Regions from separate parts of the Nonomuraea sp. NPDC049625 genome, predicted to be linked through region 1. Evidence: riboswitches for the same ligand, from Rfam matches in the RefSeq annotation. Region 1 holds a riboswitch; each other region holds the start of a gene.
The links. A riboswitch is a leader RNA that binds a small molecule or an ion and turns the genes downstream of it on or off. The one in region 1 is predicted to bind S-adenosylmethionine.
Positions count from the first base shown of each region.

Region 2: linked by a shared signal. The riboswitch ahead of thrC (threonine synthase) and the one ahead of AB0J87_RS45400 (GNAT family protein) in region 1 are both predicted to bind S-adenosylmethionine.
Region 3: linked by a shared signal. The riboswitch ahead of AB0J87_RS46305 (aminotransferase class V-fold PLP-dependent enzyme) and the one ahead of AB0J87_RS45400 (GNAT family protein) in region 1 are both predicted to bind S-adenosylmethionine.

Region 1 covers NZ_JBFAOQ010000014.1:254,259-256,454, forward strand. The annotation lists gene AB0J87_RS45395 (Ig-like domain-containing protein) at 1-550, shown strand, start outside; SAM riboswitch class I at 761-861, shown strand; gene AB0J87_RS45400 (GNAT family protein) at 869-1,498, shown strand; gene AB0J87_RS45405 (hypothetical protein) at 1,673-2,077, opposite strand.
Region 2 covers NZ_JBFAOQ010000041.1:29,362-31,557, reverse strand. The annotation lists gene thrC (threonine synthase) at 1-1,075, opposite strand, end outside; SAM riboswitch class I at 1,089-1,230, opposite strand; gene AB0J87_RS63605 (RNA polymerase sigma factor) at 1,310-1,864, opposite strand; gene AB0J87_RS63600 (trehalose-6-phosphate synthase) at 1,896-2,196, shown strand, end outside.
Region 3 covers NZ_JBFAOQ010000015.1:47,547-49,742, reverse strand. The annotation lists gene AB0J87_RS46310 (TerC family protein) at 1-678, opposite strand, end outside; SAM riboswitch class IV at 791-906, shown strand; gene AB0J87_RS46305 (aminotransferase class V-fold PLP-dependent enzyme) at 1,033-2,196, shown strand, end outside.

The sequences.
Region 1 (2,196 bases):
GCACCTGGCCGGGCTGCGGGCGGGCCGGGACCTGTGGGGCACCAGGGACCGCACCCTGACGTTCACGGTCGGCGACGAGCACATCACCAAGATCCGCAATGCCACCCACCGGGCGGTCGTGCGGGAGAACGGCAAGGTTGTCAAGGCCATCCCGGTCAGCCTGGGCAAGAAGGGCGACGAGAGCTGGTCCGGCGTCATGATCGCCCAGGAGAAAGCCGCGTCGACCCTCATGGACTCGGCCACCATCGGCAGGCCCGGCGAGTACTACGCCCATACCAAGTGGAATGTCAGGATGACCTACAGCGGCATGTTCTTCCATGCCGCGCCCTGGTCGACCGGCGCGCAGGGCAACAGCAACGTCAGCCATGGCTGCGTGAACGCCAGCATGGCCAACGCCCGCTGGTTCTACAACTTCACGCAGCGGGGAGACATCATCGAGGTCACAGGGACGTCGCGGAAGCTCGAGTTCGGCAACGGGCCGACGCCGTGGGCGAAGTCATGGGACGACTGGCTCGCGAGCAGCGCCCTCGGCAAGTCGATCAACGCCTAGGGTTTGATCGGGCAGACCCGGTTCTCGGTAGCCGCCGGTGGTGAGCACTCCCGACGCCTGGGCCGCCATGAGTCTTAAGGCCAGAGCGCGCCGGGTGTGTCCAGCTGCCACGCTTCCCACATTGGGTAGAGCTCCTCTGCCCCGTTCAAGTGCGGTCCATGGAAAGCGCATTGACGGTGTCCGCCTGTGCAGGCATGATCTCGACTCGGTAGTTCATCCAGAGGATCTGAGGGACCTGGCCCTGTGACGGTCCGGCAACCTCCCCGGCGGGAAACCCGCGGGAAAGGTGCCAATGCCAGGAACGATGAGGGAGAGCTGATGAGCGTGCGGCTTGATGTTCCTGTCCTTTCCGGGGATCTGGTGCGGTTGGAGCCGCTGGCGATGCGACATGCGCCGGATCTCGCGGAGGCGGCCGAGGAGGATCGGTCGTCCTACGACTTCACGCTGGTGCCTCGCGCTCGCGAGATACCGGACTACCTGGCGGCCCAGCTCGTCCGCGACGGGCTGACCCCATTCGCGCAGGTTCGGCTCAGCGACGGCAAGGCGGTGGGCTGCACCGGCCTGTGGGATCCCCGCAGGTGGCCGGACCGGCCGGACCTGCGCGCGATCGAGATCGGCTTCACCTGGCTGGCCGCCTCGGCGCAGGGCACCGGGATCAATGCCGAGGCGAAGCTGTTGCTGCTGTCGTACGCGTTCGACACGCTCGGCGTCGCCCGCGTCGACCTGAAGACCGACGCCCGCAACCACCGGTGCCGCCAGGCCTTGGAACGCCTCGGCATCCCCTTCGAGGGCGTGCTGCGCGCCTGGTCCATGTCGTGGGCGCGCGGCGAGGAGGGCAAGATCCGTGACTCGGCCATGTTCGCAGTGGTCGCCGAAGACTGGCCTACCGTCAAACCGGCACTGCAAGCCCGTCTCACCGCCGTGAGCTCCCGTTCGCCGGCCCTCTGAGAAACTTCGGCTGGGTGCGGTGAGACGCCCCTGAGCGTCTGAACACGGCCTGTCGGTAAGTTCGGCGCCCACCAACTTGGCCGCCCGGTGGCGGGACTCGCCCCGTGCCTGACCCGTCACGCCGCCTTGTCACGGGGTCCGGAGTGGACCCCGCGACACGAGGTTGACATCCCATCAAGCAGCGTCGAGCGCTGCGGTGATCTTGCGGGTCATCTCGGCCAGGGTAGGGCTGGGCCGACCCTGGTGAGTGTGGGCGGCTGCTTCGAGGGCGACGCTGACGGTGCTGCGGAAGTTGTCGGCCTCGGCCGCATCCTGCTGCTTGAGCAGGTTCATGGATGCGGTCAGAGCCGGCAGCACCAGGTCGGCGAGGTCGGCGACGGACTTGCCGTACTTCACGCCCTTGGGCGCCTTGGCGAGCACGTGCCCGACCAGACCGGTCGCGGAGGTCAGGGCGATGGAGCCTTCGGTGGCGACCTTGTGGGCCGAGCCGGCGGCGCCGGCGGCGGACATCAGGGAGACGGCGCCCCACGCGGCGGTCCGCAGGGTGAGCTTGTCCTGGTCGGAAAGGGTGATGGACATGGTGGCGTACTCCCTTGGCTCTGTTATGAAATGGGCTTCCACGAGAGGCGGGGGCGAGCTGGGCGTGCCCCGGTTCGCGCTCTGTGCATTCACTGTCGCCGACCGCTCTGATACCGGGC
Region 2 (2,196 bases), on a different contig from region 1:
GCACGCCCACGGTCACCCCTCCCGCGGTCTCGGCGAAGACGCCCTCCGTCGAGGCCAGGAGCTTGATCGCGGCCACGATCTCGGCGTCCGTGACGTCCTCGACGGCCCCGCCGGTGCGCCGGGCGATGTCGAGCACGTACGGCCCGTCGGCCGGGTTGCCGATGGCCAGCGACTTGGCGATGGTGTCGGGCTTGACCGGCTGCACGACGTCGTGCCCCGCCTTGTACGCGGTGGAGACCGGCGAGCACCCGGCCGCCTGCGCCCCGAAGATCTTGTACGGCGTGTCCTCGACCAGCCCCAGCTGCACCAGCTCGCGGAAGCCCTTGTCGATCTTGGTGAGCTGCGAGCCGGAGGCGATGGGGATGACGATCTGCTCGGGCAACCGCCACCCGAGCTGCTCGGCGATCTCGTACGCGAGCGTCTTGGAGCCCTCGGCGTAGTAGGGCCGCAGGTTGACGTTGACGAACCCCCACTTGTCACCCAGCGGGTCGCCGATCAGCTCGGAGCAGAACCGGTTGACCTCGTCATAGGTGCCGTCGATCCCGATCAGCTTGCCGCCGAACACGCGAGCCATGGCGATCTTGGCCGCTTCGAGGTTGGCCGGGATGAACACGCACGCCTCGAGCCCGGCGCGCGCCGCCGCCGCGGTGACCGCGCCCGCGAGGTTGCCCGTGGAGGAGCAGGAAAGGGTGTGGAAGCCGAAGTTACGCGCCGCCTCGACGGCGATGGCGACGACCCGGTCCTTGAAGGAATGGGTGGGGTTGCCCGAGTCGTCCTTCACGTACAGGTTCTTGAGACCGAGTGCGCGTCCGAGGTTTCCGGCCTTGACCAGTTTGGTCCAGCCGGGGTTCATATTGGGCTTACTGGCGACGTCAACCGGCACCGGGAGCAGCGACCGGTAACGCCAGATGTTGGCGGGGCCCGACTCGATGTCGGAGCGGGTCACGGTACCGAAGGAATAGGCCGCTTCGAGCGGCCCGAAACACTCCAGACACGCGAAGCTCGGACCGAGCGGGTAGCGCGTGCCGCACTCACGGCAGGACAGACCGACAGCAGGACCAAAGTCGAGCGACATGAAGCGAGGCCTTCCCTCATCTTCGCCTGCGGCCACCTTGACCGCAGACCGGAATTGGCACCTTGTCCCGGTCGGCCTCGCCCTGTCGCGAGTCTCAAACCGGGAGGGTTGCCGGGGCTTCGCAGGGCCGGTCCCTCCACCCCTCTGGATGAGCAATATTCAGTTGTTGAAAAGGACTCTACCCGTCCATGGGGCCCAAATGGCCACCCGTCTCAAGATGCGAGACGTGGCGTCTCAGCGATAATCATCACCCAGCACTCCCTGCACGTATTTGCGCGCCTGGTGAATGCGCGACTTGGCGGTGCCCAGGGGGATGCCGAGCTGCTCGGCCACCTCGTTGTAGTCGAGCTGGACGATGTCGCGCAGCACCAGCGCCTGCGCCAGGTCGGGCTTGTCGGCCTCCAGCGCCTCCATGGCGTCGAGCAGGTCGAGGCGCGAGCCCGCGATCACGCTCACCCGCGCCACGTCGGGCTTCTGCGTGGGCAGCTCGTCCGAGGTCTGCTCGGCCGCGCGGCGTTTGAGCGACCTGTACGTGGTGCGCGCGCAGTTGGCCGTCACGATGTGCAGCCAGGTGCTGAACCGCGCCCGGCCCTCGAACCGGCCGATGTTGCGCGCCACGGCCAGCAACGTGTCCTGCGAGGCTTCCTCGGCATCCTGGTGATAGGGGAGGATCCGGGCGCAGTGTCGCATCACATCGGGCTCGATCCGCGCCAGGAGCTCGCCAAGTGCGCGATGATCTCCTCCTGCGGCCGAGCGGGCGAGTTCCTCGGTTAGCTCATCTAGCGCCATAGCTGGGATCCTATGGGCGAAGGGAGCGTAGATGAACAGCGTCCTGGTGGCCTCCAACAGAGGACCCGTTTCCTTTACCGTCTCGGACGACGGCGAGCTGACCATGAAACGCGGTGGCGGCGGCCTGGTTTCGGCACTGTCCGAGGTGGCCAGGAAGGACGGCATGCTGTGGGTGTGCGCGGCGCTGTCCGACGGCGACCGCAGCGCCGTGCGCCTGGTGCCCGGCGGCCGGATCGACCACGCCGGCTACGACACGGGTCCGGTGCGCATGCTCGACATCCCGCCCGCCACCTTCCACCGCGCCTACAACGCCGTGGCCAACTCCACCCTGT
Region 3 (2,196 bases), on a different contig from region 1:
CTCGACGACGAGCGAGAACGCCATCGCGAAGTAGATGTAGCCCTTGGGGATGTGCTGGCCGAAGCCCTCGGCGATGAGCACCACGCCGATCAGCACGAGGAACGACAGCGCCAGCATCTTGATGCTCGGGTGCCGGTCCACGAACCTGCTGATCGGTCCCGACGCGAACAGCATCACCAGCACCGCCACCACGACCGCCGCGATCATCACGCCGAGCGTGTCGACCATGCCGACGGCGGTGATGACGGAGTCGAGCGAGAACACGATGTCCAGCACCATGATCTGGATGATCACCGAGGCGAAGGAGGCGGCCGCGGCCTTCTTGCCGTCCTTGCCCACGGGGCCGTCCATGCTGTGGCCGATCTCGGTGACGCTCTTGCCCAGCAGGAACAGTCCGCCGAGCAACAGGATCAGGTCGCGTCCCGATATTTCGTGACCGAAGACGGCGAACAGCGGCTCGGTGAGCTGCACCACCCACGACAGGGCGAGCAGCAGGAGCAACCGGGTGATCAGCGCCGCGCCCAGACCCAGCACCCGGGCTCTGTCCCGTTGTTCGGGAGGTAGTTTCCCGGCCAGGATGGAGATGAAGATGATGTTGTCGATCCCCAGCACGATCTCCAGGGCGACCAGGGTGAAGAAACCGATCCAGATCTGCGGGTCGGTTACCCAGTCCAACATTTACGCACCTCCATGACACATGAGCGGGATTTCCGGTAGCAACGAGTCAGCCGCCGGATAAGTTCACCGACTTGCGATCGATGGAGGGGATTGGGTTATAGTCTCCGCCGTAGGTCATGAGTGCCAGCGACAAGCCCCGGCTAGCTGGCCGGCAACCCTCGCGTCCGCGGCGGGGTGCCCCGGGTGAAGACCTGGTCCGTCACGAAGTGTGGCGGGCAAGCGCGGGCTCCGTGGCTGCTTCCAGGGGTCCGATGACCCTGAGGGAGATGTGCCGTGTCCACGTTGACGATCTTCAGCTCCGTCCCCGCTCGCGCCGCCGAGGCCGAGGCCGTTCCGGTCGCCACGGGCAGGCCGATCCCCGCCGTGCTCGGGGCCGACCTCGAGGTGCCGGTCAAGGGCGGCCGGCTCGTCGGCTACGCCAACCTCGACTACGCCGCCAGCGCCCCCTGTCTCGAGCCGGTCAGCGCCGCCGTCACCGCCGCGCTCCCGGCCTACTCCAGCGTCCACCGGGGCGCGGGCTACGCCTCGCAGCTCACCACCGCCCGCTACGAGCAGGCCCGCCACACGGTCCGGGCGTTCGTCGGGGCCCGCCCGGACGACGCCGTGATCTTCACCCGCAACACCACCGACGCCACGAACCTCCTGGCCCGCTGCCTGCCCGCCGGCACCACCACCGTGGTCTTCGACACCGAGCACCACGCCTCTCTCCTCCCCTGGGAGAAGTCCGTACGGCTGGCGCCGCCCGCCTTCCCCGGCGAGGCGGTCCGCGCCGCCGACGCGGCCCTGGCCGGCATCGACGGCCCCAAGCTGCTCGTGGTCACCGCCGCCTCCAACGTCACCGGCGAGCTGTGGCCCATCGCCGCCCTGGCCCACGTCGCGCACCGGCACGGCGCCCGCATCCTGGTGGACGCCGCCCAGCTCGTACCGCACCGGCGGCTCAACCTGACCGCGCTCGACCTGGACTACGTGGCCTTCTCCGGGCACAAGCTGTATGCGCCGTTCGGCGCCGGAGTGCTGGTCGGGCGGCGGGACTGGCTCGCGGACGGCGAGCCGTACCTCAAGGGCGGCGGCGCGGTGCGCTCCGTGGGCGACGACACCGAGTGGCACGACGACCCGGAGCCGCGCCACGAGGCGGGCACCCCGAACGTGCTGGGCGCCATCGCCCTGGCCGCCGCCTGCGACGCGCTCACGGCCACCGGCTGGACCGCGCTGGTGCGGGAGGAGGAGCGGCTGATCGCGCGCCTGCGGTCCGGGCTGGCCTCGATCGAGGGCGTACGGGAGCTGTCGCTGTGGGGGGACGACCACCCGCGCGTCGGCATCGTGTCGTTCACCGTGGCCGGCTACTCGGCCCGCGAGGTGGCCGAGGTGCTGTCCGGCGAGTACGGCATCGGGGTGCGCGACGGCAAGTTCTGCGCGCACCCGTTCGTCCGGCACCTGTTGGGTGAGGCCGACGGCGGATGTGAGGACGGCACCGCTTCCGCGGTGCGGGCCTCCATCGGCATCGGCTCCACGCAGGAG